DNA from 3 places in the Streptomyces mobaraensis genome. Region 3 is predicted to be linked to each of the others. Evidence: riboswitches for the same ligand, from Rfam matches in the RefSeq annotation. Region 3 holds a riboswitch; each other region holds the start of a gene.
The links. Region 3 has a riboswitch for cobalamin ahead of K7I03_RS03210 (Nickel transporter NicT). Riboswitches for the same ligand answer to the same signal wherever they lie in the genome.
Positions count from the first base shown of each region.

Region 1: it holds a riboswitch for cobalamin, as region 3 does, so the genes downstream of both, metE (5-methyltetrahydropteroyltriglutamate--homocysteine S-methyltransferase) here and K7I03_RS03210 (Nickel transporter NicT) in region 3, are expected to answer to the same signal.
Region 2: it holds a riboswitch for cobalamin, as region 3 does, so the genes downstream of both, K7I03_RS10735 (ribonucleoside-diphosphate reductase subunit alpha) here and K7I03_RS03210 (Nickel transporter NicT) in region 3, are expected to answer to the same signal.

Region 1 covers NZ_CP083590.1:1,122,587-1,132,567, forward strand. Annotated here, with positions in the region: gene K7I03_RS04635 (hypothetical protein) at 55-360, opposite strand; gene K7I03_RS04640 (2'-5' RNA ligase family protein) at 676-1,266, opposite strand; cobalamin riboswitch at 1,436-1,679, shown strand; gene metE (5-methyltetrahydropteroyltriglutamate--homocysteine S-methyltransferase) at 1,843-4,164, shown strand; partial or broken gene K7I03_RS04650 (enoyl-CoA hydratase) at 4,347-4,478, opposite strand; gene mmsB (3-hydroxyisobutyrate dehydrogenase) at 4,505-5,458, opposite strand; gene K7I03_RS04660 (enoyl-CoA hydratase/isomerase family protein) at 5,455-5,988, opposite strand; partial or broken gene K7I03_RS04665 (pyridoxal phosphate-dependent decarboxylase family protein) at 6,250-7,053, shown strand; gene K7I03_RS04670 (hypothetical protein) at 7,010-7,405, shown strand; gene K7I03_RS04675 (GNAT family N-acetyltransferase) at 7,396-7,929, opposite strand; gene K7I03_RS34220 (hypothetical protein) at 8,021-8,224, shown strand; gene K7I03_RS34225 (hypothetical protein) at 8,234-8,377, shown strand; gene K7I03_RS04685 (ADP-ribosylglycohydrolase family protein) at 8,783-9,981, opposite strand, start outside.
Region 2 covers NZ_CP083590.1:2,541,175-2,551,155, forward strand. Annotated here, with positions in the region: gene K7I03_RS10700 (GntR family transcriptional regulator) at 1-405, shown strand, start outside; gene K7I03_RS10705 (radical SAM protein) at 558-1,805, shown strand; gene K7I03_RS10710 (VOC family protein) at 1,856-2,230, opposite strand; gene K7I03_RS10715 (HAD family hydrolase) at 2,299-2,955, opposite strand; gene K7I03_RS10720 (DUF3311 domain-containing protein) at 3,200-3,481, shown strand; gene mctP (monocarboxylate uptake permease MctP) at 3,478-5,103, shown strand; gene K7I03_RS10730 (hypothetical protein) at 5,111-5,572, opposite strand; adenosylcobalamin-variant (AdoCbl-variant) riboswitch at 5,821-5,921, shown strand; gene K7I03_RS10735 (ribonucleoside-diphosphate reductase subunit alpha) at 6,094-8,505, shown strand; gene K7I03_RS10740 (ribonucleotide-diphosphate reductase subunit beta) at 8,496-9,518, shown strand; gene K7I03_RS10745 (YciI family protein) at 9,677-9,981, shown strand, end outside.
Region 3 covers NZ_CP083590.1:784,265-794,245, reverse strand. Annotated here, with positions in the region: gene K7I03_RS03235 (hypothetical protein) at 1-196, shown strand, start outside; gene K7I03_RS03230 (MAB_1171c family putative transporter) at 189-1,403, shown strand; gene K7I03_RS03225 (cytochrome P450 family protein) at 1,639-2,844, shown strand; gene K7I03_RS03220 (YIP1 family protein) at 3,068-3,658, opposite strand; gene K7I03_RS03215 (APC family permease) at 3,766-5,298, opposite strand; cobalamin riboswitch at 5,605-5,827, shown strand; gene K7I03_RS03210 (Nickel transporter NicT) at 5,860-7,002, shown strand; gene K7I03_RS03205 (class I SAM-dependent methyltransferase) at 7,135-7,974, shown strand; gene K7I03_RS03200 (alpha/beta hydrolase family protein) at 7,996-9,237, opposite strand; gene K7I03_RS03195 (ArsR family transcriptional regulator) at 9,370-9,981, shown strand, end outside.

The DNA of each region.
Region 1 (9,981 bases), 340 kb from region 3:
GGCGCCGGTTGGGTCGGCGCCCCTCGGTCCTTGCTTGCGCGGGTGCTGTCTCCGTCATTGCTCCCCGGAGCAGTTGCCCTGGACGGTCACCCAGATGTTGCTGTCGGGGGTGGTGCCACTGGCCACGATGCCCCAGGGGTAGCAGTTCTTCGGGAGCTTGCTGTTCGCGTTCGCGCGGGCGCCGTCCAGCGAGCCGGCGACCCCGGTGACGTAGACGTAGTAGGTGGACGAGCCCTCCGTCACCGCTCCCCGGGCCGGCGCGGCGGTGGCGGCCGACGCCGGGGCGGCCAGCGCCACGCCGGCGAGCAGGGTCGCCGCGACCGCGGTGAGTCCGGCCGTCCTCCGTAACTTTCCGTTCAAGGAATCCTCCCCATCAACTCTCCCAAGACGCACATCAGTTACGCCATACGTAAGAAATCTAGGGCAACCTCGCGCGCCGCGACAGTGTTGTTCCATGTGCAACCATCTTTCGTAACTGCCGCTCCCAGGACGGGTGAAGGCCCAGCCTGTCCCCCGCGACGCTGCTTTCCCTGACGGCCGGCCCGACGGGCACCCCGACACCGGGGACGGCTTGCCGGACCGGTCGCACGGCCGCCACCACGGCGGCCGAACCGTCCGCCGGCACACGACGCGGCGACGACGGCCTCACGACGCGCCGCGCCCCACTCCGTTTCCTCACCGGCGCCGAACCCCTCGGTCCCCCGCCCACCGCACCTCCCCCGCCCCCAGCGTGACCACGGCCCGCGTCCGCATGGGCTCCTCCCCGCGCCGCGAGAGCACCACGATCTCCTCGACCTCCCCCGGCATCGGGCCCAGCCGGGCGGCCAGCTCGGCGGCCAGGGCACGCGGCTCCGTGGTGCGCCCGAGGGAGAGGTGCGGGACGAAGCGCTCGCCGCGCCCGCGGCACAGCGGGAAGCGGGACGCCAGCTCGTCGTGCAGGCGCGCCCAGGGGGCCAGGGCGCCGCCCGCCGCCGGGTCGAGCCACACCGTCGCGTACCGCCGGTGCCGGAAGTACCGCACGCCCGCCGGCCGGACCGGGAAGGCCGGGCATTCGGCCGCCGCGGCGGAGAGCAGCGGCAGGGCCCGCGGGAAGTCCTCCTCGGGTACGAAGCCGAACAGCAGGTTGACGTGCGGTGGCCACCGCCGCACCTGCGGGTCGTACCTCCGGCGGATCTCCTGGATCGCCGGCCAGTGGGCGCGCGGCGGCAGCCACGCGACGGCCGTCCGGGCCGTCGGCGCCGCCTCCAGGACCAGGTCGCCGTCCACCCTTCCATGGTCCCGGCCGCACCCGGTCCGCACGAGTCGGACGGCCACCGCCCCTCCCACCGCACGCCCGCCACGCGTCCGCTGTCTCTCCCGCCGCACGCCCGTCCCACGTGTCCCACCTCACCTTCCGCATCACGAACTCCCTTCCGTCCCGGGCCCCGCACCCTCTAGGCTGACGAGCGCAGCTGGTTCGCCCCGCCCGCCAGACGGGAGCGTCGCAAGAGGGAACCCGGTGGGAATCCGGGACTGCCCCGCAGCGGTGAGCGGGAACGACCGCCGTCATACGCACTGGGCCCGACGCACGGGGCCCGGGAAGCGACGGCCAGTAGGTGTCTCGTACGGAGTCCGACGGGTTCCGTACGCCACGAGGCGCGCCCGCGAGTCCGAAGACCTGCCACCTGCCCGCGCGCGAACCACTCGTGCGCGGACATCCCGGTGACCTCGAGGGCGGGTCGGCGTACATACCAGGCGGACGACCGCGCCATGCCGCGCGCGCCCGGCCCGCCCGGTCCGTCACCCTTCGCGCTCTCGTCCCGTTCCGGGATCTCAGGGATCCATCTCGCGAAGGAGATCTCCGTGACCAGCAAGTCCGCAGCCGCGGCAGCACGGGCCACCGTGTACGGCTACCCCCGCCAGGGCCGGAACCGTGAACTCAAGAAGGCGATCGAGGGCTACTGGAAGGGCCGGGTGACGGCCGACGCCCTGCGCGCCACCGCCGCCGGCCTGCGCCGGGACACCTGGGAGCAGCTGGCCGCGGCCGGCCTCCACGAGGTGCCCACCGGCGACTTCTCGTACTACGACCACGTCCTCGACACCACCGTCATGGTCGGCGCGATCCCCGCCCGGCACCGGGCCGCCGTCGAGGAGGACGCCCTGGCCGGGTACTTCGCGATGGCGCGCGGTACGCAGGACGTGGCGCCGCTGGAGATGACCAAGTGGTTCGACACCAACTACCACTACCTGGTGCCGGAGCTGGGTCCGGACACGGTGTTCCGTGCCGACTCCGCCCGGCAGGTCGCGGAGTTGAAGGAGGCCCTCGCCCTGGGGCTGGCCGCCGCCCGGCCGGTCCTCGTCGGGCCCGTCACATACCTCCTGCTCGCCAAGCCCGCGCCGGGCGTGGACCCGGACTTCGTCCCGCTCACCCTCCTGGACCGCCTGCTGCCGGTGTACGCGGAGGTGCTGGCCGACCTGCGGGCGGCCGGCGCCGAGTGGGTGCAGCTCGACGAGCCCGCTCTGGTGCAGGACCGCACCCCGGCCGAACTGAACGCCGCCGAGCGCGCCTACCGCGATCTCGGCGCGCTGCCCGACCGCCCGAAGCTGCTGGTCGCCTCGTACTTCGACCGGCTCGGCGAGGCCCTGCCCGTCCTCGCCAAGGCGCCGGTGGACGGGCTCGCCCTGGACTTCACCGAGGCCGCCGCCGCCAACCTCGACGACCTCGCCGCCGTCGGCGGCCTGCCCGGCAAACGCCTGGTCGCCGGCGTCGTCAACGGCCGCAACATCTGGGTGAACGACCTGGAGAAATCCCTCGCCACCCTGGGCACGCTACTCGGCCTGGCGGACCGGGTCGACGTCGCCGCGTCCTCGTCCCTGCTGCACGTCCCCCTCGACGCGGCCATGGAGCGCGACATCGCGCCGCAGATCCTGCGCTGGCTGGCCTTCGCGCGGCAGAAGACGCGCGAGATCGTCACGCTCGCCAAGGGCCTCGCCCAGGGCACCGACACCATCGCCGCCGAACTGGCGGCCAACCGGGCCGACCTCGCCTCCCGCGCCGCCTCCCCGATCACCCACGACCCGGCTGTCCGGGCCCGGGCCGCCGCCGTCACGGCCGCCGACGCCCGCCGCTCCCTGCCGTACGCCGAACGTGCCGGCGCCCAGCGCGCCCGCCTCGGCCTGCCGCTGCTGCCGACCACGACCATCGGCTCCTTCCCGCAGACCGGCGAACTCCGCGCCGCCCGCGCCGACCTGCGCGCGGGCCGGATCGACACGGCCGGCTACGAGGAGCGCATCAGGGCCGAGATCCAGGAGGTGATCACCTTCCAGGAGAAGACCGGCCTGGACGTCCTGGTGCACGGCGAGCCCGAACGCAACGACATGGTCCAGTACTTCGCCGAGCAGCTCACGGGCTACCTCGCCACGCAGCACGGGTGGGTGCAGTCGTACGGCACCCGCTACGTCCGCCCGCCGGTCCTCGCCGGTGACATCTCCCGGCCGGAGCCGATGACGGTGCGCTGGACGACGTACGCCCAGTCGCTCACCGGCCGTCCCGTCAAGGGCATGCTGACCGGGCCGGTCACCATGCTCGCCTGGTCGTTCGTCCGCGACGACCAGCCGCTCGCCGACACCGCCCGGCAGGTCGCCCTCGCCCTGCGCGACGAGGTGAACGACCTGGAGGCGGCGGGTACTTCCGTCGTCCAGGTCGACGAGCCGGCGCTGCGCGAGACGCTCCCGCTGCGGGCGGCGGACCGCCCGGCGTACCTGGCGTGGGCCACCGAGGCGTTCCAGCTCACCACCGGCGGGGTCCGGCCGGACACCCAGATCCACACGCACATGTGCTACGCCGAGTTCGGGGACGTCGTGCAGGCCATCGACGACCTCGACGCCGACGTCATCAGCCTGGAGGCGGCCCGCTCGCATATGCAGGTCGCGCGCGAACTGGCCGCGCACGGCTACCCGCGCGAGGCCGGGCCGGGGGTGTACGACATCCACTCGCCGCGCGTGCCGAGCGCGGAGGAGGCGGCGGAGCTGCTGCGCGCCGGGCTGAAGGCGATCCCGGCGGAGCGGCTGTGGGTGAACCCGGACTGCGGGCTGAAGACCCGCGGCTGGCCGGAGACCCGGGCGTCGCTGGAGAACCTGGTGACGGCGGCCCGGACCGTCCGCGGGCAGCTGCCGGGGGCCTGACGCGGCGGGGGCCGCAACGGGCGGAGGGCGCCGGGGACTTGGGGTGGACGGACGGGCGCGCAGGGTACGACGGGTCCGACGGCGTGCGCACCCTTCCGCCCGGGTGGGGACGGGTCCGCCGGGCCGCACCCTCATGCGGCCCGGCGGACCCGTGCCGGCGGTCAACGCCCCGTACCGGCGGGTCAGCGATGCGCGAAGCACGGCGGCCGCTTCTCCACGGACGCCGTCATGCCCTCCTTCCGGTCCTCGGTCGCGAACACCACGTGGAACAGGCGGCGTTCGAAGCGGACGCCGCCCTCGGCGAGGGTGGTCTCGCAGGGCGGCGTGCCGTCGGCCCCCGTCATGCCTGCCCCCCGTCCGGGGCCTGCCCCGAATTGTCCCGTATCACGCGGAAGATCCCGGAGAAGTCCTCCTCGGCCCCCCTGCCCTCGGCGAACGCGGTGTACAGCTCGGCCGCGCGCAGCCCGAGGTCCGCGTCCACGCCGCCCGCCCGGATGGCGTCGGCGGCGAGGCGGAGGTCCTTGGCCATCAGTGGGGCGGAGAAGCCGGGGCGGTAGTCGCGGTTGGCCGGGCTGGCCGGGACCGGCCCCGGCACCGGACAGTTGACGGTCAGGGCCCAGCACTGCCCGGAGGACGTGGACGCCACGTCGTACAGGGCCTGTTGAGAGAGGCCGAGGCTCTCGCCGAGGACGAACGCCTCGCTGATGGCGATCATCGAGATGCCGAGGATCATGTTGTTGCAGATCTTGGCGGCCTGCCCGGAGCCCGCGGGCCCGCAGTGCACGATCTTGCGGCCCATCGCGGCCAGCACCGGCTCGGCCTCCGCGAACTCCGCCGCCTCGCCGCCGGCCATGAAGGTCAGGGTGGCGGCCTCGGCGCCGAACACCCCGCCGGAGACGGGGGCGTCCAGCGCCCGGTGGCCGGCCGCGCGCGCCGCGTCGTGGGCGGCCCGGGCGTCGGCGACGTCGATCGTCGAGCTGTCGACGAACAGCGTGCCGGGCCGGGCGGCGGCCAGCAGGCCCCCGTCCGTGTAGAGGCCGAGGACGTGCCGGCCCGTCGGCAGCATCGTGAAGACGAGCTCCGCGTCGGCGACGGCCTCCGCGGCCGACGCGGCGGGCCGGACACCGGTCTTGGCGGCGGCCTCGACGGCCTCGGGCAGCAGGTCGAAACCGGTGACCCGGTGTCCGGCCGTGACGAGGTTGGCGGCCATCGGGCCGCCCATGTTGCCCAGGCCGACGAAGCCGATGGCCTTGCCGGTCATCGGCGTCTTCTCGTTCTCTGGGGTCGCAGTCACCAGGGCACCTCCTGTAGTGGACCGTCGCCGGGGGCCAGGGTGGGCTCCCGGTCACCGAGCGGGGCGAAGTAGCGCTCGACGTCCTCGGCGGAGACGTCGGCGAGCGTGGCGGGCGGCCGGCGCGGGTTCCGGCCCCTGTCGGCAACCTGGGCGCGGGCGCCCTCCACCAGGTCCGGTGTGGCGAGGGCGGCGCAGGGGACGCGGTACTCCCGTTCCGGCATGCGCTCCGGCGGGCCGAGCGCGGGGGCGTGGGGCTGGGGGGCGAGGGTGACCTTGGCGGCGGTGGGTGACGTGGCGAGGACCGCCTCGGCGGCGTCCTCGGCGGCGGGGTGCCCGCACGCCCGGAGCCGGTCGAGGATCTCCTCGACCGTGCCGGCCGCGTAGCATGGGTCGATCCGCTTCCGGTGGGCCGCCAACTCGCCCTGGGCGGGCGGCGTGACGCGGCCGGGGAGGGCGTCGTGGACGGGCCGGCGGGCCAGGGCGGCGGCGAGCGGACCGCGCGGCCGGCATCCTGACTCCCGGATCGCCACGCGCCTTCCGCCTTCCCGACGTGCGCCGCCGTTCCGTCAGTGACGTTCCCCCTGTTCGACGGCCGCACTCGCGCGGACGGCCCCTCGCCGGCGAAGGCGCGCTCCCGGCCGCAGGGGCGGGATCGTGCCGGCGCACACCGATTTCCCTGCACCACAGGCTTGTTGGCCCGACCATATAGTCGGGCGTCCTGGTAAGTCCAGGGTCGGCCGGGCGGGGAGGAGCCGCGGGTCAGTCACTGACGTAGGCGCGCCGCCTCCCCCGCGCTGACCGCCCTGGAGGAGGGCGTCCCGCGGTGGATGGCGCGGGACGTGTGCGGGCTTCCGCCCGGCGGTTCGGGGGTCCTCACCACCGGCGGGTCGATGGCCAACCTCTCCGCCCTGGTGACGGCCCGTCACGACCGGCTGGGCGAGGGCATCGGGCGGGGCACCCTCTACGTCGGCGAGCAGGCGCACTACTCCGTCGCGAAGGCCGCCCGCGTCGCCGGCATCCCGCGGCGCAACGTCCGTGTGATACCCGTCGACGGTGACCTGCGGATGGACCTCGACGCGGCCGCGGAGCTGATACGTGCCGACCGCGCCGCGGGACTGCGGCCGTTCCTGCTGGTCGCGACGGCGGGGACGACGGACACCGGCGCCATCGACCCGCTGACGGGCGCCGGCGCTCTGGCCGCCCGCGAAGACCTCTGGTTCCACGTGGACGCGGCCTACGGCGGCTTCTTCCGGCTCGTCAAGGCGTACTTCGGGCTCTACCGGTGGGACCACCGGCGGCGCGAGGCCGTGACCGGGCAGGTCATGGAGCGGCTGGGCATGGACGCCGCCTGGCGGAACACGGTACGGACGCACGGCTCCGGTTCCGTTTCCGGCTCCGGCGGCAGGGAGCTGGAGTTCTTCGCCCTCGACCTGTCCGGCGCGCCCCACGGCCCGAGCCAAGGTCTACTACCGCCATCACGCGGCGGACCTGGATACGGTCAACGCCTTCGCCTCGACGGCACGGGCCCACGATCCGCTCCACGCGGCGAAGGTGTACCGCGCGCTCGCCGGTCCGGACCGGAAGGACGCGGGTGAGGCGGCGCTGACGTGCCTGGCGTTCCGGGGCGGCGCGGAGCGGGCGGCCGAGGCGACCACCTACCTGCGGATGCCGGGCCTCCGCGAGGACGAACGGGAGGCGGTCCGCCGGGTCGAGGCGGTCCTGCGCGACGAGGGCGTGCCCAGCGGCCCGTACCGTGCCCTCGTCGACGCCCTGGCGCCAGGGGCTCTGGAGTCGTTCACCGGACTCCAGGAACTGGTCAGCCACCGGACGGGCCGCCGCCGCGGCGACGTCACCACCTACCTCCGCTTCCCGGTGTACCCGGACCCGGGCCGGACACGACCGGACCGTCCGGGCCACCAGCCGGTCCCCCTCCGCGCTCAGGCCTGATACTCGGTGAGGTCGATGGAGTGGATGTGCAGGGGGAAGCCGTACTCGGGGTGCGTCGTCGCGCGCTCGGGCTCCATGCCGAGTTTGCGCAGCACGTTCTTCGAGGCCTCGTCGCCCGGGCGCACGATGCCGACGACCCGGTCGAGACCGCGGTCCTGGAGCGCGAACTCCAGGGTGGCCTGGGCGGCTTCGGAGGCGTAGCCCTGGCCCCAGAAGGACCGGCCGAGCCGCCAGGTGATCTGTACGGCGGGCAGCACGTCGGGCAGGAAGTCCGGGAGGGACAGACCGACGGCGCCGGCCAGCTCCCCCGAGCCGAGCAGCTCCACGGCGAAGACCCCGAAGCCCTCCTCGTCCCACTCCTCCTCCCACCGCTCGACGGTCTCCGCCGTACCGTCCGCGTCGAGGACCGACCCGTCACCGATCCAGCGCATGACGTACGGGTCGGCGTTGATGTCCGCCAAGGGGGCCAGGTCGTCGTCGTTCCAGCGGCGCAGGAGCAGGCGGGGGGTGTGGATCTCGGTCATGCCTCCCATACTGCCCTGCGCGACACAGGCGGCGCGCACCGGCCCGGCGGCCGGCGAGGTGGGTGCCGGCGCGGTGTGAGAGCCTCCGGGCATGACCTACGACCTGGCCGTCTGGGAAGGCGAGAGGCCGGTGGACGACGAGACCGCCGGCCGGGTGTTCGGCGAACTGTACGACCGTTACCTCGACGGCGGGGCGGAGACGCCGCCGTCCGACCGGATAGCGGCCTACGTCGCCGCGCTGCTCGACCGGTGGTGCGACATCACCGAGGACGAGGAGGACACCTCGCCCTGGTAGGCCGGCCCGTTGATCGACGAGGCCGGTGGTCCGCTGGTCTACTTCGCGATGCGGTGGAGCATGGCCGAGGAGGCGTCGGCCTACGCGGCGGCCGTGGCGGAGTCCATGGGGCTGGTCTGTTTCGACGTGCGGCTGAACCGGCTCAGGCCGTGAGCGGCGGCGGCCGGCGACGGCGAGGAAACGTTCGGCCTTCCGCCCTCTCGTGACGTGCCCGGCCCGCCGCCGGAGCAACCGCATGCCGTGCTCGCGGGAGGGGTCGAGGATGCCCGCGCGCTCAGAGTTCCGGTGCAGGAGGCTGTAGTGGTTCCGGACCGCCTCGGACGCCCGCCGAGCCGAGCAAGCGCTCCCTTGCCCTGCCTAGTCGGAATGCTCCCGACTGCCAGAACGTCGTCAGGCGGGCGGTCCCTGAGCGAGTAGCCGAAGCCGTCGACCAGGAGCACAGCGACGGCTGAGGTGCGCTCGACGTACGGGAACAGGATGAATCACCGGCTGCGGCGCGGCGATTCGGCCTGGAATGACGACCCGGCCGACACACGACCGGCTCGCTGGGCCGGACTGCTACTGATCGCCCTGGTGGTAAGCGTGGGCGAGGAGCCCGGCGAACGCGGCGGCCCGTTCCACGCTGTACCGGCCGCCTCGGATCTGCTGGAGCATGGCCCGGCCCACTTGTTCCGGAGCGAATCCGTTCCTTGCCAGCTCTTGGACGATCTCCTCAAGGGGTGGGAGTGCGTGTCTGTGGGCACGCTCGCTCGCGGCACCGGGTGCGGTTGGGGGGAGTGCAGGCCGTTGTCGGGCCGGTGCGGAAGGCTGGGGTGGGGTTTCGAAGAGGAGCTGCTGTTCTTTCGGGACTTCCCTGGCAGGCCGGCTCCGCGGTGCTCTCGCGTCTCTCGGGAGCAGGCTCTCGTCCAGCGCCCTGAGATCCGTCCTGGCCCGCACCAGGACGCTCTGGCCGAACGACAAGGTGCCCCACACGTAGGTGGTGGCCTGGTTGACCGATGCCGGCGCGTCCGTGGGGGCGAGGGGCCCCAGGCCGGCCAGCGCCGGCCCCATGGGCGTGTGGCCTACGAGGTCGAGTGTGGCCTTGGGAGGGCTCCAGCGCAGTAGGTCCGGATAGGCGAAGGTGGCGGCTTCACGGCCTTGGGAAATGTCCCACATGCGGCGCGCCTCGGAGTCGATGAACGCGGCGTCTTGCACAGGACCGGGCGGCGGGCACGCCGTGACGGCGCCCAGGAGCGCGCCGGCCATAGTGGCGATGGTGTCGGTATCGGAGCCAAGAGTATTGGCGGCGAGGAGCAGGCCGGCTCCGGGTGAGTCGGCACTGGCATGTGCGAGGACCGCGGCCAGCAGGGCGGTGACCGTACCCGATCCGCGCGTGGCGTCCCTGAAGCCGCCCCACCGCTCCACCAGGGCCGCATAGGTCTCCGCGGTCAGTGGGGAAGTGGGGTGGAAGGCATCGAGCGCTGTGCGGCATTCATCGGCGACGTTGATCGCGGCTGAGCGGAATTCGACGCCTGCTGCGGCGCTCCATGCGGGGAGCCAGAGGTAGGCGAGTTCTTCGTCCTTCGCGATGACGTCCGGCACCTGCTCCAGCCAGTCGATCGCGTGGCGCCACTGCTTGGGACCGGGGAGTTCGTTGGTCTCCAGGACGTGGGCCAGCAGAACGGCGTGCAGGACCGCCCCCAGGATGCCCCGGGGGTGACCATGGGTGCTCACCGCGTTGCGTACGACGTCGCGAGTGATGCCGTCCCGGTCGGTGA
Region 2 (9,981 bases), 1.8 Mb from region 3:
GACGACCGCCTCGCCGGTCTGCTCGACATCTCCCCCGGCGGCCGGGTGCTGCGCATCGAACGGCTGCGGCTGGCCAGCGGCGAGCCCATGGCCATCGAGACCACCCACCTCTCCGCGAAGCGCTTCCCCGCGCTGCGCCGCAACCTCGTCAAGTACACGTCGCTGTACACGGCGCTCGCCGAGGTCTACGGCGTGCACCTGGCCGAGGCCGAGGAGACCATCGAGACCTCGCTCGCCACCCCGCGCGAGGCCGGGCTGCTCGGCACCGACGTCGGCCTCCCCATGCTGCTGCTCTCCCGCCACTCGCTGGACGCGGACGGGGCACCGGTGGAGTGGGTGCGTTCGGTCTACCGGGGGGACCGCTACAAGTTCGTCGCGCGATTGCGGCGGCCCGCGTCGGAATAGGACGTGCGCCCCGTGGAATCGTCCGGACTTCCGGGAAGGGTGGCGAGGGCGATTCCACGGGAACGGTCCCTCATGGTCCATTCCTATTGACGGTCATCACGGCGGCTCATAGTGTCACCGGCGCCCGACCGCTGCCTCGCGAGAGGACGATCATGGACGACACCGCGGGCGTGCGGAGCCACGAAGGAACCACTCCGCGGGACGGCCGCCGGCGCCCCGCGCCCGGCCTGGAACCGGCGCATTCCCCGCGGAAAGTCCTCGCTCACGGCGAGTTGCTGCGCCGCTTCGTCGAGGGCCGGGAAATCCGCCCGGTGCATGTCCGGCTCGACATCATGGGGCCTTCCGCGATTTCCCGGCCGGAAAGCCGCGGCGGAACGGACGCCGTCGGGCGGGCCGCCGGGAATTCCCCCGCGGAAAGCGCTCTCCCGACGGCGGAGGCCGCCTCCCTGCTCCGCGGATTCGCGGCTTCCGGCGGCCGGGCAGTGACCTTCCGCGGCATCCGCGAAACCACCCGCCACCCCGGCTATCCGGCCGTGTGCGACGCGGGGCACGAGGCCGGCCTCCGCCTCGGGCTGGTCACCGACGGCACCCGGCTCGGCCGCCCGGACACGGCCGAGTGCGTGGCCTCCACCCACACCTGGGTGCGGGTCGCGCTCCCGGCGGGCACCGAGGCCGCCTTCCGGGCCGGCGGTTCCGGTTCCGGCCGGACGACGCTGGCGTCGCTCCTCGACGACGTCGGCAACCTGCGGCAGTCCGCCATCGACCCGGACTTCCGCATCGGCTTCCACTACGTGGTCACCGCACGCAACAGCGGGGAGATCCTGGCCGCCGCCCACGCGGCCCGGGAGTCGGGTGCCCACTACATACGCTTCGACACCGGCCCGTACGCCGACCCGTACGCCGTCCCGCTCGACGGCCCTTACGGGGACCCGTACGCGGCTCCGGCGGACGTCGCACCGGCCCTGCGCCAGGCCGCCCTGCTGGCGGACGAGGCGTTCGAGGTCCGGCTGCCGCGCCCCGCCGACGGCGCCCCGAACGGCGACGGCCCGAACGCCGGCTCCACAGACGGCGAAGCCCGCTTCGGCCGCTGCCACTACAGCCGCTTCGCCGCTGCCGTCGACGCCCGCGGACACCTCCACCCCTGCCCCCAGGTGAGCCCCGACCCCCGCTACGACCTCGGCGACGTCACCGCCGGCGGCTGGCCGGACGTCCTGGACGGCGCCGCCCGCGCCGCCTGGCAGGCCACGGACCCGCGGACCACCGCGCTGTGCGGATCCTGCTACTACCGGCCGCAGAACGAGCTGCTGGAGCTGCTGTTCAGCGGGCGCGTCGCCCTGGAGGACGCGCTGGGGGCGTACGCGGCCGAGGTGCCGTCCACGCTGCACGCGGACTTCCTCTGAGGCCCGGCGGAGAGATCCGACAAAGAAACCCGACGGAGAGGCCCGACAGATCAGCCGTGGCTCGTATCGATCACGCAGAAGCGATTCCCCTCCGGGTCCGCGAGGACGACGAAGTCCGGGTCCTCCGGATAGCGGTCCCAGTCGACCCGCGCGGCCCCGAGCCCCAGTAGCCGCTCCACCTCCGCCGCCTGCGCGGCCGCGTCGGCGGCGTACAGGTCCAGGTGGACGCGCGGATACCGCTCGGCGGCCGTTTCGCTGCGCATCAGCGCCAGTTGGACGCCGGTGCCGCCGGCGGCGGGCACCAGGACGGTGAAGGACGCCTCGACCGTGTCGTCGCGCGGCACGTAGCCGAGGGCCCGGGTCCAGAACCCGGCGGCCCGCTCCATGTCGTCGACGCCAAGGACCACCGATCCGATGCTCAGCATCACATGATCATTGCAGACACCACGGACCGCGACAAGGACCGTGTCCCGCCGCCGCGTTGCCCGACGGCTCAGCCCCCGGCGAGCAGCGCGGGCAGTTTCCGCATGTCGTCGAAGACGACCGTGCCGGGCCCCTCGAGCCAGGCGGCGGGCGTCAGCCCGCCGGCGTAGCCGAAGGACCGCATGCCCGCCGCGCGGGCGGCCCGGACGCCGTACCGGCTGTCCTCGACCACGGCGCACCGGGCCGGGTCGGCGCCCAGGGTCCGGGCGGCGTGCAGGAAGAGGTCCGGGGCGGGCTTGCCTCGTGCCACGTCCTCGGCCCTGAAGATCCGCCCCTCCGCGAAGAGGCCGTGGAGGCCGGTGAGCCGCAGGTTCTGCCGGATGGCGGTGTGATCGCCGTTGGAGGCGACGCAGAAGGGGAGGTCCAGTTCCCCCAGCGCCTCGGCGACGCCCTCCACGGCCGCCAACTCGGCGGCGAACGCGTCCACGTAGCGCTGCTCGTACGGCTTCCACCAGTCGGCGGGCAGCGGCCGGCCGAGGCGTTCCGCGACCGCCTCCCGCATGATCTCCGCCGGGGACCCCACGAACCTCTCGATGATCTCGGCCTCGGTGAACGGTGCTCCCAACTCGGCCAGGTACTCCGCCTCCACGCGCACGCAGATCCGCTCGCTGTCCACCAGAACGCCGTCGCAGTCGAAGATGACGAGGTCAAAGGGCTTGTCGCACATGCCCTTCAACTTATGCGCGGGGGGAGGGAACGCGCACGGTCCCGGTGGAGGCGCCGGCGCGCGCGCCCAGCGCCCCGGCGCGCCAGGGAAGTTGATGTTGCCATACCGATATCCGGACAGGGGGTGACGACCGGAGGCTCCCTCCCCTAGATTTCGTGCGCATTACGCGAATGATCGCACCGCGAGGGAATCGCGCCGCGACCGTCGCGCCATGCCGCAGACCGCACGGGGACGGAGCCGTCGCATGTCCGAACCACCCGCTTCCGCACCACCCGACGCCGCCGACGGCCGCCGCAAGCCGGTCGTGACCCTCCCGATGGTCGTCGCGGGCGTCTGTCTCGCCCTGCCGTTCGGCGCGATGCTCTGGGTCGACTCCTATGCCCGGCTGAAGCCCGCGTTCATCGGCATCCCGTTCTTCTACTGGTACCAGATGCTCTGGGTCGTCATCTCGACGGCGCTGACGACCGTCGCGTACGTGCTCGTGCGCCGGCAGGAGCGGGAGCGGAAGCGGGGTGGGCGGGCGTGAAGGACGGCGTCAACGGTGTCGCGCTCACCGTCTTCATCATCTTCTTCCTGGGCGTCACGGTCATGGGCTTCTACGCCGCGCGGTGGCGGCGGGCCGAGAACGCCGACAACCTGGACGAATGGGGGCTGGGCGGGCGCTCGTTCGGCACCTGGATCACCTGGTTCCTGCTCGGCGGCGACCTGTACACGGCGTACACCTTCGTCGCCGTGCCGGCGGCCGTCTACGCGGGCGGCGCGGCCGGGTTCTTCGCCGTGCCGTACACGATCCTCTGCTACCCGCTGGTCTTCACCTTCCTGCCGCGCCTGTGGTCGGTGTCGCACAAGCACGGGTATGTCACCTCGTCCGACTTCGTCCGGGGCCGCTTCGGCTCCCGGGGGCTGTCGCTGGCGCTCGCCCTCACCGGCATCCTCGCCACGATGCCCTACATCGCCCTCCAACTGGTCGGCATCCAGGCCGTGCTGGACGTGATGGGGATCGGCGGCGGCTCCAACTGGTTCATGAAGGATCTGCCGCTGCTCATCGCGTTCGGCGTGCTGGCGGCCTACACCTACTCGTCCGGGCTGCGGGCCCCCGCCCTGATCGCGTTCGTCAAGGACGCGCTGATCTACATCGTCATCGCGGTCGCCATCATCTACATCCCCATGCGGCTCGGCGGGTTCGACCACGTCTTCGCCAAGGCGGGCGAGGCGTTCTCCGTCAAGAACCCGGACACGGGCAAGCCGCGCGGCGCCCTGGCGACCGGGCCGGACGCGCAGTGGGCGTACGCGACCCTCGCGCTCGGCTCGGCGATGGCGCTGTTCCTCTACCCGCACTCGGTGACGGCGGTGCTCTCCAGCAAGAACCGCAACGTCATCCGCCGCAACACCACGATCCTGCCGCTGTACTCGCTGATGCTGGGGCTGCTGGCGATGCTCGGTTTTATGGCGGTGGCGGCGGGGATCAAGGTGAAGAACGGGCAGCTGGCCATCCCGCAGCTCTTCGAGGACATGTTCCCGGACTGGTTCACCGGCGTCGCCTTCGCGGCGATCGGCATCGGCGCCCTGGTCCCGGCGGCCATCATGTCCATCGCCGCCGCCAACCTCTTCACCCGCAACATCTACAAGGACTTCCTGCGGCCGGACGCCTCGCCCGCGCACGAGGCGAAGGTCTCCAAGCTGGCGTCCCTGCTGGTGAAGGTGGGCGCGCTCGTCTTCGTCCTCACCATGGACAAAACGGTCGCCATCAACTTCCAGCTGCTGGGCGGCATCTGGATCCTCCAGACCGTCCCCGCCCTGGTCGGCGGCCTGTTCACCCGCTGGTTCCATCGCTGGGCGCTCCTGGCGGGCTGGGCGGCCGGCATGATCTACGGAACCTGGCGCGCGTATGACACCCCGAGTGCCACCCAGGACCACTTCGGCAACACCAACCTCATCCCCTTCATCGGGGAGAAGGGGTACATCGGGCTGACGGCGTTCGCGCTCAACGTGCTCGTCGCGGTCGTGCTGACCCTGGTGTTCAAGGCGCTCGGCACACCGGACGGCGTGGACGAGACGAAGGCGTCCGACTACACGGCGGACGCGGGCGACCCGGGCGTCCAGACGGAACTGCCCCCCGCGACGGCGGGGGCACCGGGCGGCCACTGACGCCCGGCTACCACCGTCGGCCCCCGCCTCGCCGGCGGGGCCGCGGCCGGCCGGGCCAGCTCGCCCAGCGCAGCGCCTCCGCCTCCCCGGGCGGCAGCAGGCCCGCGCCGACGAGCGCGGCGCGACCGGCCTGTCTGCCGGCGATCAGATAGCCGAGGTCGGAGGAGTCCGCGTCGTGGTAGTGGCCGTCGGTGACCAGGACGGCGGCCGCCACCCCGCCGAGCCCCTCCAGCAGGCCCCGCCGCAGCGCCGGGAGGTGCTCCCGGGGCAGCAGCTCCTCCGGCACGGCACTGAGCAGCTCCAGCCCGCCGCCCGGCCCGGGCGGTTCGACGTCCGCGACGATGTGCGCGTAGGGCCCGCAGCCGCCGAGATTGAGCCGCACACAGACCCGGATGCCCGGCACGGGCCGGGGCAGGGCCGACACGACGGCAGACTCGGGCCCGCCTGTGATCGATCTCCCGTTCGACATGAACGGATCGTACGAGCGTCCGGGACCGGGCGAAGCCGGATCGGCGGACGCCGCGGCCGGAGCCGCTCCTACGCTTTTGTGAAGCCCGGACGCTCGTGCCGTCTCCCGCCCGGCGAGCGGCGATCGCTTCCGTGAACGAAGCCCCAAAGTGCCCTCCCGTTAGCACATTCCGCGACCGCTCCATGACGTGACGACACAACATGTGGGGGCACGCGCGACCGTCGGCACTAGATGTATGCTCGTCCTCGCTGTCGCCGCAGGGGAATCCGGTGGAAATCCGGAACTGTCCCGCAACGGTGTACGTACGGGCCCAATCCGCCCGTTCCGCAGTCCGAGGACCTGCCGGCAGCACGCCATCGCCGGGCCCGCCCGGTACGGCGTCTGAACACGTCCGGGCCTCGCGGGTTGGGCCGGTGGACGCCCGCGCGCACGCCTCGTACGGCTTCCGTACGCCGTCGGCTGCGCGTGCGCGCTCCCCTGCCCTCCCGCCGGGCCCCCAGCCGAGCGAGGGAGAGCCACACGTGACGATCGCGCCCGCGGAACCTGCTTCAGGTCCGGTTTCAGTGCCCGAGGCGGACACGGTAGCGACCGGCGGCCCCGGGACCGCGCTCCTGCGCACCCTGACGGAGCTCACCGCCGACCTGCCCGCCACCGACCCCGGCAAGGTCGCCGCCGCCGCGCTGCGCGGCCGGCACCCCGGGTCGGACGAGGCCGAACTGCGCTCGCTGGCCACCGAGGCCGCGGCCGGGCTGATCTCCGAGGAGCCCGAGTACTCGCGGCTCGCCGCGCGGCTCCTCACGCTCGCCATCGCCGAGGAGGCGGCCGGGCAGGGCGCGGTCTCCTTCTCCGCGTCCGTCGCCACCGGCCACCGCGAGGGCCTGATCGCCGACGAGACCGCCGCGTTCGTGCGCGAGCACGCCGAGCGGCTGGACGCGCTGGTGGACGCCGCCCTCGCCGACGGCGCCGACGACCGCTTCGGCTACTTCGGCCTGCGCACCCTGCACAGCCGCTACCTGCTCCGCCACCCGATCACCCGGAACGTGATCGAGACGCCGCAGCACTTCCTGCTGCGCGTGGCCTGCGGCCTGGCCGAGGACGGATCGGTCCGCGCCCTGGAGGACGTGGCCGAGCTCTACCGCCTCACCAGCACCCTCTCGTACCTCCCTTCCTCCCCCACGCTCTTCAACTCCGGCACGCGCCACCCGCAGATGTCGTCCTGCTACCTGCTGGACTCGCCGCTGGACGAGCTGGACTCGATCTACGACCGCTACCACCAGGTCGCGCGGCTGTCGAAGCACGCGGGCGGCATCGGCCTGTCCTACTCCCGCATCCGGTCCCGCGGTTCGCTGATCCGCGGCACCAACGGGCACTCCAACGGCATCGTGCCGTTCCTGCGGACGCTCGACGCCTCCGTCGCCGCCGTCAACCAGGGCGGCCGGCGCAAGGGCGCGGCCTGCGTCTACCTGGAGACCTGGCACGCGGACATCGAGGAGTTCCTGGAGCTCCGCGACAACACCGGTGAAGAGGCCCGCCGCACCCACAACCTCAACATCGCGCACTGGATCCCGGACGAGTTCATGCGCCGGGTCGAGGCGGACGCGGACTGGTCGCTCTTCTCGCCGGCCGACACGCCCGACCTGGTCGACCTCTACGGCGACGAGTTCGACGCCGCGTACCGGAAGTACGAGGCCGAGGGCAAGGCCGTCAAGGCGATCCCGGCGCGGGTGCTCTACGCCCGGATGATGCGCACCCTGGCGCAGACCGGCAACGGCTGGATGACGTTCAAGGACGCCGCCAACCGCACCGCCAACCAGACCGCCGAGCCCGGCCAGGTCGTCCACTCCTCCAACCTCTGCACGGAGATCCTGGAGGTCACGAACGACGGCGAGACCGCGGTCTGCAACCTCGGTTCCGTCAACCTCGCCGCCCACCTGGGCACCGATGGCGAGATGGACTGGGAGAAGCTGGACCGGACCGTCCGCACGGCCGTCACCTTCCTCGACCGCGTCGTGGACATCAACTTCTACCCGACCGAGCAGGCCGGGAGCTCCAACTCCCGCTGGCGGCCGGTCGGTCTGGGCCTGATGGGCCTCCAGGACGTCTTCTTCCGGCTGCGGCTGCCCTTCGACTCCCCCGAGGCGAAGGCCCTGTCCACCCGGATCTCCGAGCGGATCATGCTCGCGGCGTACGAGGCGTCCGCCGACCTCGCCGAGCGGCACGGCCCGCACCCGGCCTGGTCCGCGACCCGCACCGCGCGCGGCGTGCTGCACCCGGACCACTACCCGAACACCGAGCCGACCTGGGCCGAGCGCTGGGACGCGCTGCGCGCCCGGATCGCCTCCGTCGGCATGCGCAACTCGCTGCTGCTGGCCATCGCGCCGACCGCGACGATCGCGTCCATCGCCGGTGTCTACGAGTGCATCGAGCCGCAGGTTTCGAACCTGTTCAAGCGCGAAACGCTCAGCGGTGAGTTCCTCCAGGTCAACACCTATCTGGTGGAGGACCTGAAGAAGCTCGGCGTGTGGGACCGCACCACGCGCGACGCGATGACCGACGCCAACGGCTCGATCCAGGACATGAACTGGATCCCGCAGGAGGTGCGCGACCTCTACCGCACCGCCTGGGAGATCCCGCAGCGCGCCCTGATCGACATGGCCGCGGCCCGCACCCCGTACCTGGACCAGAGCCAGTCGCTCAACCTGTTCATGGCCTCGCCCACCATCGGCAAGCTCAGCTCGATGTACGCGTACGCCTGGAAGCAGGGCATCAAGACCACGTACTACCTGCGCTCGCGCCCGGCGACCCGGATCGCCCGCGCGGCGTCCGGTGGCGGCGCCGCCCCGGCCACCGTCCCCGTCCAGCAGGCCGCGCCCGACGCGGACGCCATCGCCTGCTCCCTTGAGAACCCCGAGTCCTGCGAGGCATGCCAGTAATGTCGAACGAACAGAAGAACCTGCTCGACCCGGGCTTCGAGCTGACCCTGCGCCCCATGCGGTACCCGGACTTCTACGACCGCTACCGCGACGCGATCAAGAACACCTGGACCGTGGAGGAGGTCGACCTCCACTCCGACGTGGCCGACCTCGCCAAGCTCTCCCCGGGCGAGCAGCACATGATCGGCCGGCTCGTCGCGTTCTTCGCGACCGGCGACTCGATCGTGGCCAACAACCTCGTGCTGACGCTGTACAAGCACATCAACTCCCCCGAGGCGCGGCTGTACCTGTCGCGGCAGCTCTTCGAGGAGGCCGTGCACGTCCAGTTCTATCTGACGCTGCTGGACACCTACCTGCCCGACCCGGACGACCGCGCCGCCGCCTTCGCGGCCGTGGAGAACATCCCGTCCATCCGGGAGAAGGCCCAGTTCTGCTTCAAGTGGATGGACTCGGTCGAGAAGATCGACAAGCTGGAGACGAAGGCCGACCGCCGCCGCTTCCTGCTCAACCTGATCTGCTTCGCCGCGTGCATCGAGGGTCTGTTCTTCTACGGCGCGTTCGCGTACGTGTACTGGTTCCGCTCGCGCGGTCTGCTGCACGGTCTCGCCACCGGCACCAACTGGGTGTTCCGTGACGAGACGATGCACATGAACTTCGCGTTCGAGGTCGTGGACACCGTCCGCCAGGAGGAGCCCGACCTCTTCGACGACGCGCTGCGGCAGCAGGTCACCGACATGCTGAAGGAGGCCGTCGAGGCGGAGCTGCAGTTCGGCCGCGACCTGTGCGGCGAGGGCCTGCCGGGCATGAACACCGAGTCCATGCGCGAGTACCTCCAGTGCGTCGCCGACCAGCGCCTCCAGCGCCTCGGCTTCGCCCCGGTCTACGGCTCGGAGAACCCCTTCTCCTTCATGGAGCTGCAGAACGTCCAGGAGCTGACCAACTTCTTCGAGCGCCGCGCCTCCGCGTACCAGGTGGCGGTCGAGGGCACGGTCGCGTTCGACGACGAGTTCTAGGCCGCGGTTTCCGAGCGGGCCCTTCCGGAGTTCTCCGGGAGGGCCCGCTCCCGTTCTCGCGAAAAACCGGCGACACGGCGGCCGGGGCGCCCGTACCGTCCGCACCTGCGGGGAGGCTAGGTGGTCAGGGGGCAGCAACGGGACAGGAGAAACACCTGATGCGCGTCATGATGATCGTCAAGGCGACCGAGGAGTCCGAGGCCGGCGTGCTGCCGACCCGGGAACAGGTCGCCGACATGCAGCGGTACAACGAGGCCCTGGCCAAGGCGGGCGCGCTGCTGGCCGCCGACGGGCTGTGGGCGTCCTCGGAGGGCGCCCGGGTGGTGTTCGCGGGCGGGAAGCCCAGTGTGATCGACGGGCCGTTCGACGAGATCGGCGAGCTGATCGCCGGCTACTGGGTCATCCGGGTGGACTCGATGGACCAGGCCCGGGAGTGGGCGACCCGGATCCCGTTCCGGGAGGG
Region 3 (9,981 bases):
CGGCACCCTCCTCATGGAGAAGGTCGTCCCGCCCCCGCCCGGCCAGGAGCAGCCCCTGGAGGGCCCGGCCGCCGAACTCGCCGCCTCCCTCGGCCCCGCGCTCCAGCACGTGCGCCGGACCCGGACCGACGACGGCGGCGCCGGTGGACCGGACGGCGGCACCGGCGGAGCGGACGGGGGCGGTGCCGGTGTTTGACGCCCTCTACCTCACCTTCTCCGCCGTCACCTGGGTCATCGTCGCCTACAAGGCCCGCGCCTGGTTCCGCGACCGCGGCAACACCGACCTGGGCCTGACCGCGCTGATGACCGCCGGCGTGCCCGTCGTCTTCCTGTTCTCCGCGCCGAGCGTCTACCGCGCCTTCGACAGGCTCACCGGCGTCGCCAACCTGGCGATGGTCTTCCTCTACTCGGCCGTCGTGCTGTTCGCCTCCGGCGCCACCGTGCTGCTGCTCCGCTGGACCAGCCGCGGCGACGCCGCCGCGCACACCCGCGCGGTCGCGCGGTCCCGGTTCGCGGTGGCCGCCGTGGCGGCGGCCTGGACGGCGGCGATCGTCTGCTTCGCCGTCGGCCGCCCGGACGCCGTCGAGCACCCCCGCGACTTCAGCACCGCCTACGCCGACGCCCCCGGCGTGGTCGCCTTCCTGGCGCTGTACCTGGCCATCTTCGGCACCAGCCTCGCCGGGCTCGGCGTCCTGTGCCCCCGCTACGCCGCCACCCTCGGCCCGTCCTGGCTCTCCAGGGGGCTGCGCACGCTCGCCGCGGGCTGCTGGCTGGGGCTGCTCTACTGCGCCTGCAAACTCGCCGGGTTCGTCCTCACCTGGGCCGGCCGCGACGTGTACTGGCTGTCCAACGGCGTGGCCCCGATGAGCGCGTCGGTGGCGGCCCTGCTCGTCCTGCTCGGCTTCTCGCTGCCCGCCGTCGGCCCCCGCGCCACCGCCTGGCGCCGGCTGCGCCGCCTCCACCCGCTCTGGGAAGAGGTCACCGCGCACGTCCCCGAGGTGACCATCGGCACCTCCCGCTGGGTCTCCCGCTGGCCGCTGGCCGACCTGGAGTGGCGGGCCAACCGGCAGATGGCCGAGATCCGCGACATCCAGCGCGGCGTCCGCCGCCATGTCGAGCCCGCCGCCCTGGAGATCGCCCACCGCAGGGCGGACGCCGCCGCGCTGGACGAGCGCCGGATCGCCGCCGTGGTGGAGGCCGCGGCCTTCCGCCGGGGCCTGGCCAACCAGGCGACCGGCCACGTCCCGGTCCCGCACGCCGACAGCGTGGTGGTGACCGTCAGTTCCGATCCGGCGGCCGAGCACGAGCACCTGGCGCTCGTCGCCGACGTCTTCCACGACCAGCTGGTCGACGCCGTGCTCAAGGAGTTACGGGAGACCAGTGCGGAGCGCCGTCCCCACTGAGGACGCGCGACCCACAGACGTGGCGGCCATGGACGGGGGTCACGGCCGCCCGCGGCGCGGGCCGGCGCCGGTGCCCGTACTCACGGGACCGATGCCGGCCCGCGCCGAACTCTTTCGACGGGAAAGGCGCACTCTTCCGACGAGCGCACTCTTCCGACGGGAAAGGTGAACTCTTCCGACGGGAAGGCGAGGGCCGGGAACCGCCGCCCGCCGCCACCCCCCTAGGGTCGACGGCATGCGACGACCCATCGACGTACGCCCCCTCATCGCCGACCCGCACGGCACCCTCGCCACCCTCCGGGAGACCGGCCCGGTCCACCGCGTCCAGGGCGCGGACGGCAACCCCGCCTGGCTGGTGACCCGTTACGAGGACGTCCGCCGGGCGCTCGCCGACCCGCGGCTCTCCCTCGACAAGCGCAACGCCACGCCCGGCAACTACGCCGGCCTCTCCCTGCCCCCGGCCCTCGACGCCAACCTGCTCAACATGGACCCCCCGGACCACACCCGCGTCCGCCGCCTGGTGGTCAAGGCGTTCACCCCCGGCCGGGTGGAGAAGCTGCGGGAGCCGGTGCGCCGCCTCGCCGACGGACTGCTCGACGCCGTCGAACCGGCGGGCTCCGCCGACCTGCTGGCCGCCTACGCCGGTCCGCTGCCCATCATGGTCATGTGCGACCTGCTGGGGATCCCGGAGGAGCGGCGGCTGGACTTCCGGGCCTGGACGGACGCCCTGATCACCCCCGACCCGGCCCGTCCGGAGGCGGCCCGCGAGGCGGTGGGAAGCATGATCCGCTTCTTCGCCGGCCTGCTCGCCGCCAAGCGCGCCGAGCCCGCGGACGATCTGCTGTCCGACCTGATCGCCGTCCGGGACGGCAGCGACCGCCTCTCCGAGGACGAACTGACCTCGCTCGCCTTCCTCCTGCTGTTCGCCGGCTACGAGAACACCGTCCACCTGATCGCCAACTCGGTGCTGGCCCTCCTGGACCACCCCGAGGAGCTCCGCACCCTGCGAAAGAATCCGGACGGACTCGCGGCGGCCGTGGAGGAGCTCAACCGCTGGGACGGCCCCGGCCCCCTGGCCATCCGCCGCTTCCCGCTGGAGGACGTCGAGATCGGCGGCGTCACCGTCCCGGCCGGCGAAACCGTGCTCCTCTCCCTGGCCTCCGCCAACCGCGACCCCGCCCGCTTCCCCGACCCCGACCGCCTTGACCTGCGGCGCAACACCTCCGGCTCACTGGCCCTGGGTCACGGCATCCACTACTGCCTGGGCGCCGCGCTCGGCCGCATGGAGACCGAGACCGCCCTGGCGGCCCTGCTCGAACGCTTCGAAAAACTGGAACTCGCCGTTCCGAGAGAGGAACTGAAGTGGCGTCCGTCCATTCGCGCGCGTGGCTTGATTTCGCTCCCCGTGCGCTGGTCGGCCACAAGCCGAACACGTTTTTGATGCATAACCCATCCTTGATGAGGTAGAACTGTCTTCGAGCCCGCCCGGTGTGCATCCCCCGTCGCACCGGGCGGGCCTTCGCATGCCCGGAGCCGGGCGCACGGCGAACCGGCCCGCCGCGGTGACGGGCCGGAGGCCGGGGACGCTCCGCGACGGGCCGGAGGGGCCGGGGGACGCTCCGCGCGGCGCCGGAGCGCCGGGAGCCGCCCGGGGCGGCGCTCGGTCAGCCGCTGCCCGGGGGGAACTTCAGCAGGGCCACCGCCGCCAGCATCTGGATGCTCACCGCCGCCACCGCCTTGCGGGTCGGCAGGTGGTGCTGGCCGCGGATCAGGAGGGTGGCCAGGGCGCAGCCGAAGACGGCGGAGGCCGCGGCGGTGGCGCGGACGGGGATCGAGGCGCTCGGGAGGCAGGAGTCCAGGACCAGCCGGGGGAGGTCGGTGGTCCAGAAGACGAGGACGAACAGGCTCGCCGTCGGCCCGGGCCGGCCGTTGCCGCCGAGCCGGCGGGCGATGGCGTGGGTGACCAGGCCGAGCAGCACGCTGGCGAGCAGGACCACTCCCGAGCCGATGGCCATGGCCTCCAGGGCGAGCGCGGGGCTCACGTCCCACTGGGCCCAGAACGAGTCCTTGGCCATGGTCCCCAGCGCCCCGCAGAGCAGGCAGAGGAACATGGCGGCGCCCCAGACGCTCCGGTCCCGGGCCTCGTCGAGCACTTCGACGGGCCGGTACCAGAGCCCGAATATGAGCCGGTGCCAGAGCAGCTTGCGCCGTCCGGAGTCCGGGGGGCGGGGGGACGTCGTGGTGGTCAGGGGCATGGGGACGATTCTCTCACCGCCCTGGGAGGTGATCCCGGGGCGGGCGCGGCGGGCCCTCCGTGCGCCGGATCCCGACGGGGCGTCAGGCGGGCGTTTCGGGTGGTGCGTCAGGCGGGCGTGGGCTCCACCGGGCCGGCGCCGGCGTCCGGTTCGGGGGCGGCCCCCTCACCCGCGTCCCCACCCGTGCCCTCACCCGCGTCCGGCAGGTACTCCTCGCTGATCTCCCGCGGCCCGAACGGCCAGACCCGCTCCACCCGCGCCCACAGCAGGAAGGCCAAGCAGCCCGCGCCGAACCAGGCGAGCGACCACTCGATGGGGTGCCGCCCGGGCGAATTGCGGTCCGCGTAGCCGTAGATGACGAGCCACCCGACCAGCGCCACCAGGCTCGGCAGCGGGTAGAGCCACATCCGGTACGGGCGCGGGAGCGTCGGCTGGCGGCGGCGCAGGACGGTCACGGCCGCGATCTGCCCCAGCGCCTGGACGAGCACCATCACCGTGGTCAGCAGCTGGATCAGCGTCGCCAGGTCCGTGTGACGGCCGATCAGGAAGCCGACGCAGCCGATCGCCCCCATGCTCAGCAGACCGAGGACGGGGAAGCGGTGGCGCGGGTGCAGGGTGCCGAACGCGCGGAAGAACACCTTCTCCCGGGCCGCGTTGTAGGGGATGCGGGAGGCGCCCAGGAGGCCGGTGAAGACCGACGCCACCGCGGTGATCAGGACGAGCACGGTGACGACGTCGGCGGCTCCCTTCCCCCAGGTGCGTTCCAGCACGGCGGAGGCGACGGAGGACGAGGCGACGTTGTCCGCGTCGAGCATGTCCCGCCAGTCCACGACGCCCAGGGTGCCGATCTGGAGCAGCAGGTAGATGCCCATGATGCCGAGGATGGAGTAGATGATGGAGCGCGGGATGGTGCGTCCGGGGTCCTTGATCTCGGCGCCCATGTAGGCGGTCGTCCAGTAACCGCCGTAGTCGTAGATGCCGATGGTCAGCCCCGCCGCGAAGCCGATCCAGAAGTGATTGCTCGTCAGCTCGAAGGCGTGCGAGGGGTAGGTGAACGCCCGGTCCGGGCTGAAGTGGGTGAACGCGGCGGTGATCACCAGCACCACGGCCGCGATCATCACGCCCCAGAGCACCGTGGTGATCCGGGCCATGTTCTCCACCCGCCCCCACAGCAGCGCCACGACGACGACGATGAGCGCGAGCCCGGTCAGGTCCCCCTGGGTCGGGGTCATGCCCGGCCAGAGGTATCCCAGGTACTGCACGAAGCCCATCACACCGCTCGCCATCGCCAGCGGCACGTAGAGCATGGCCGTCCAGACGAACAGGAAGGGCATCAGCCGGCCCGTCCGGTACTGGAATGCCTGCCGGAGGTAGACGTAACTGCCGCCCGCGCCCGGCAGGGACGCGCCGAGCTCGGCCCACACCAGGCCGTCCGCGAGGGCGAGCAGCGCCCCCGCGAGGAAGCCGATGACGGCCTGCGGGCCGCCGAAGGCCGCGACCATCAGCGGGATGGTGACGAACGGGCCGATCCCGCACATCTGGCTCATGTTGATGGCGGTGGCCTGGAACGGCCCGACGCGGCGGACGAATCCGTCCCGGCCGTCCGGCCCGTCGGCCCGCTCTCCCGCTCTCTCCGCCATGGCGGCCACCCTTCCCGTCGGCGCGATACCTGCACTCGTACACCGGCCCGCCCGGCCCGTCCATCACCCCGGACGGAGTGGGCCGGACCGGTGCGCGGCCACCGCCCGAACAGCGCACGGGAGTTGGGGCCCACGGGCCGGACGGGATGCTGGGTGACTCTGGCCGGGCGCTCCGCGCCGAGTCAAGACCCGGGGCGCACGGGGCCGGAGCGCGGCACGGGACGGAAGCCGCTACCGGAACCGGTGCGCCCCCTGAGGCAGGACATGACAATCACCACTCTCGGTGCATCCGCACTGGCAGGGGCGTTACAGTGACCCGGCCGTGGTGTTCGGGAAGACCGGTGCAGGACCCTCCCAGGGGGATCCGATTCCGGAGCGGCCCTCGCCACTGTGATCGGGGAGTGACCGTCCCGTTCCGCGCGGCCCACCGGGCGCGTGGAGCCACTGGCCGCAGCCGGCTGCCGGGAAGGCGGGGGCGGACGCGAACGAACCCGTCAGCCAGGAGACCGGCCACGGCATCTCAGTGAACCGATCCACGAGGTGCTGGAGCGTGAACCCCCAATGACCCTGCCCACCGACGCGTCCACCGGTGCGTCCACCCAAGCCGCCGCCGGGCCGTCCGCCGCCTTCCGCTGGCGCCGCGAGGACACGATGCGGACCGCCGGCCTGCTCGCCGTCATAGCCGCCCTGCACGTCGTCGCCTTCGGCGTGCTCTTCCTGCTCGTCGTCCCCAACGACTACCACGTGGGATCCAAGGTGTACGGCGTCGGCCTCGGCGTCACCGCCTACACCCTCGGCATGCGGCACGCCTTCGACGCCGACCACATCGCCGCCATCGACAACACCACCCGCAAGCTGATGGCCGACGGCAAGCGCCCGGTCTCCGTCGGCTTCTGGTTCGCCCTCGGCCACTCCAGCGTGGTCGTCGCCATGGCCGCGCTGGTCGCCGGCGGCACGCACATGGCCAGCACGCTGATGGACGAGGACTCGTCCACCCACCAGACGCTCGGCGTCGTCGGCACGTCCGTCTCCGGCGGCTTCCTCTACCTCATCGCCGCCCTCAACCTCGTCGCCCTCGCCGGCATCCTGCGCATCTTCCGCGCCATGCGCGAGGGCCGCTACGACGAGGCCGAACTGGAGAAGCAGCTCGACTCGCGCGGCTTCATGAACCGCATCCTCGGCCGGTTCACCCGCTCCATCACCCGCCCCGGCCAGATGTACCCGCTGGGCTTCCTGTTCGGCCTGGGCTTCGACACCGCCACCGAGGTCACCCTGATGGTGATGGCCGGCAGCGGCGCCGCCGCCGGACTGCCCTGGTACGCGATCCTCTGCCTGCCGCTGCTGTTCGCCGCCGGCATGAGCCTCTTCGACACGCTCGACGGCACGTTCATGAACTTCGCCTACCAGTGGGCGTTCTCCAACCCGGTCCGCAAGGTCTACTACAACCTCACCATCACCGGCCTGTCGATCGCCGTCGCCTTCCTCATCGGCACCATCGAACTCGTCGGCGTGCTGCACGAGAAGCTGGACCTGGACGACGCGGTCACCGGCTGGATCGCCGGCCTCAACCTCGACAACGTCGGCTTCGTCATCGTCGGCCTGTTCGTGGTGGTCTGGGCCGCGGCCCTCGCCTACTGGCGCCTCGCCAAGGTCGAGCAGCGCTGGGCCGCGCGCGGCGCGACGGCCCCGGCGGCGGAGGGCTGACGCGCGACGGGCGGGCCCCGGCGGCGTCCCCCTCCGTCCCCCGCCCGCCCGGGATTTCGCGGGGGCGGGACGGACGGACACCGCCGGGGCTACCGTGAGAACGGAAGCGTCCGCTTTTCGACGAGGAGGCCCATGGAACGCGAGAAGATCACCCTCACCGGAGTCCCGGAAACCCTCCTCGCCACCCTCTACGCCCGCGCCGTCGACAGCCGGTCCCGCCACTCCCTGCTGCACGACCGCACGGCCCTGGAGACCGTCCGGCGCATCGACTACGACTTCCGCAGGACGGGCATGGCGTCCGTGAACGCGGCCGGCGTCGCCCTGCGCGCCCGCTGCCTGGACGACTGGACGGCCGAGTTCCTGGCCCGGCACCCGCGCGCGACCGTGCTCCACCTCGCCTGCGGCCTCGACACCCGGGCGCACCGCGTCGCCCGGTTCCCGGAGACCCGCTGGATCGACGTCGACCTCCCCGAGGTCGTCGCCCTCCGGAACCGCCTCCTCCCGCCCGCCGACGGCGACCACCGCACCCTCGCGACCTCCGTGACCGCCGACGGCTGGCTGGAGGAACTCCCCGCGGACCGGCCCGTGGTGGCCGTCTTCGAAGGACTCGTCCCGTATCTGCGGCCGGAGGACGGCGAACGCCTGATCCGGCGCATCACCGCCCATTTCCCGGGCGGACAGCTGCTGTTCGACTGCCTCAACGGCCTGGGCGTCCGAGCGCAGCGGCTGATCCCCCTCTTCCGCAGGACCGGCGCGACGCTCCACTGGGGCATCGACGACCCCCGCGCCCTGGAACGCCTGCACCCCGGCCTGACCTGCCTCGACGTCGTCCGTGGCTGCGACCTCCCCGATGTCCGCAGGGTCCCGCCGCTGTCCCGTGCGGAGGCGCGCCTGACGAGTCTCGTGCCCGGGGTGCGGGATGTGTTCCGGCTGGTGCGCTTCGAGTTCCCGGGCGCCGCGTCCGGCTCTTGAGCCGCTTCCGGCCCCCAGGGCTTACGCGCCGCGGGCTGCCCGGTCGGCCGCCTCCCGCCCGCACGGCGGCAGGTACCGGCCGAAGAAGGAGCGCACCAGCCCCCGCACCGCCGGGACGGACCGCTCCGGCCCGGCCGGGCCGACGAGGGCGTCCCGGTCCCGGGCCGGCATCAGGCCCGCCGCCTGGAGCCGGGGTGCCAGGGCCGCGTAGTCGGTGAACACCCAGTGCCCGGCGCCGTGGAGGAGGCGGCGCCGGGCCCGGCCGCCCGAGCGGGCCAGCACGGCGGGCCAGGAGCGCTCGAACCGCTGGTTCCGGAAGCCGTCCGTGCCGGCCAGCAGCAACGGCCGGTCCGTGCCCTCCCGTGCCACGGGGAACAGCTCCCCGGGCCGGCCGTCGGCGGCCGGCGGGTGGTCGAGGTACCCCTCCAGGTTGACGCCGGCCCGGATCCGGCGGTCCGCGCGCAGGGCCTCCGTCACCGCCGTCCCGCCCAGGGAGTGCCCGTACGCGCCCACCCGCCGCAGGTCCAGGGCCGCGCCGAGCCCCCGGGGCAGCGGGCGCCCGAGCGCCTCCGGTGACCGCCCGGCGGCCGCGTCCGCCAGCCGGTCGAGGACGAACCGGAGGTCCGCGATCCGGGTGTCGGCCAGGACGGTGAAGAGCTCCGGTCCGGGCTCCCCGGTGAGGACGGTCGGCCGCACCCGCTCCCGCCCGGGCGCGGCCACCGGGAACTCCACCTCGCCGGCGTCCCCCGGGTGGTCGACGGCGGCCACCACGTACCCGTGGCTCGCCAGGTCCTCCGCGAGCCCGGTGCCCAGGGTGCGCGGATCCCCGCCCCCGGGGCTGTACAGCAGCACCGGCCGGCGCCCCGCGAGGGCGGGCGCGTCGACGTACGCGTGGGCGCGCGTGGCGGCCCAGTCCACACCCGCCGACGGCAGGCGGTGCACCCGGACGTCGATCTCCGCGAAGAGCGCGGCGGCGCCCGGCGTCATCTGCCGCGCGCGGATCCGGCCCCGGACCGGTCCGGCCGGGTACCACACGGTGACCATCACCTCCCGGACCGGGATCCCGGGCGTCAGCGGGTCGGGCCGGGAACGGTCGACCAGGTACAGCACCGTGGCCCCGACCGGATGCGGACCGCTCGGCGCCGGCAGCCGCAGGACGACCGGCCGGCCCGGGGCGGCCGCGCCCCCGGCCGGCGGCAGCCCCGCGGCCGCCGCGGCGGCGATGACGGACCGTCTGCTCACGGTCGGACGCGTGTACGGCATGATGCTCCCCTTCGTTCGACGGCCCCCGCGCGTCGGTGCGGCGGCCACGACGGGCATGCTGGCCGCCGGCGGCCGGCCCGGACGAACGTTCAGGCCGACGCCGAAACGATGGCGCCCAGGAGGGAGAACCCGTTGCTCCGCGTCCACTTGACGGCGGACGACCTCACCCGGGTGCGGTTCGCGCCCCGCCCGGCCCCGCTCCAGGAGCTCAACGCGGCCCTGAGCATGCTCGTCCGGCCGCGCGACGCGCTGCTGTTCGGCCGGTGGCGGCAGCGGCTCCTCCGCGCCCTGCCGCCCGCCGCCGAACCGCTCGCGGACCTGGTGCCCCTCGGAGCGGCGCCCCGCTTCCTCGACGTCTTCCACGACACCCTCGCCGACGGGCTGGACGCCGTCCGGGCCGCCCCGGACCTGGTCCGCCCGGAGCTGGAACGCGTCCACGGCGGACGCCCGCCGACGCCGTGGGTGCGCGGGCTGCACGCGGACGACCCCGCCGCGTGGCGGCTCCTGCGCCGGGCCCAGCGGGCGGCCTTCGACACCGTCCTCGCCCCGGTCTGGCCGCTGGTCCAGGACCTGCACCGGGCCGAGTTCACCCGCCACGCGGTGACCGCCGCCGAGCAGGGCACCGGCGCGGCGCTCGCCGCCCTGGTCCCGGGCGGTCGACTGCGCGGAACCGTCTGGGAACTGCCGTCCCCCGTCGACCGCGACCTCCGCCCGGCCGGCCGCGGCCTGCTCCTCCTGCCCACC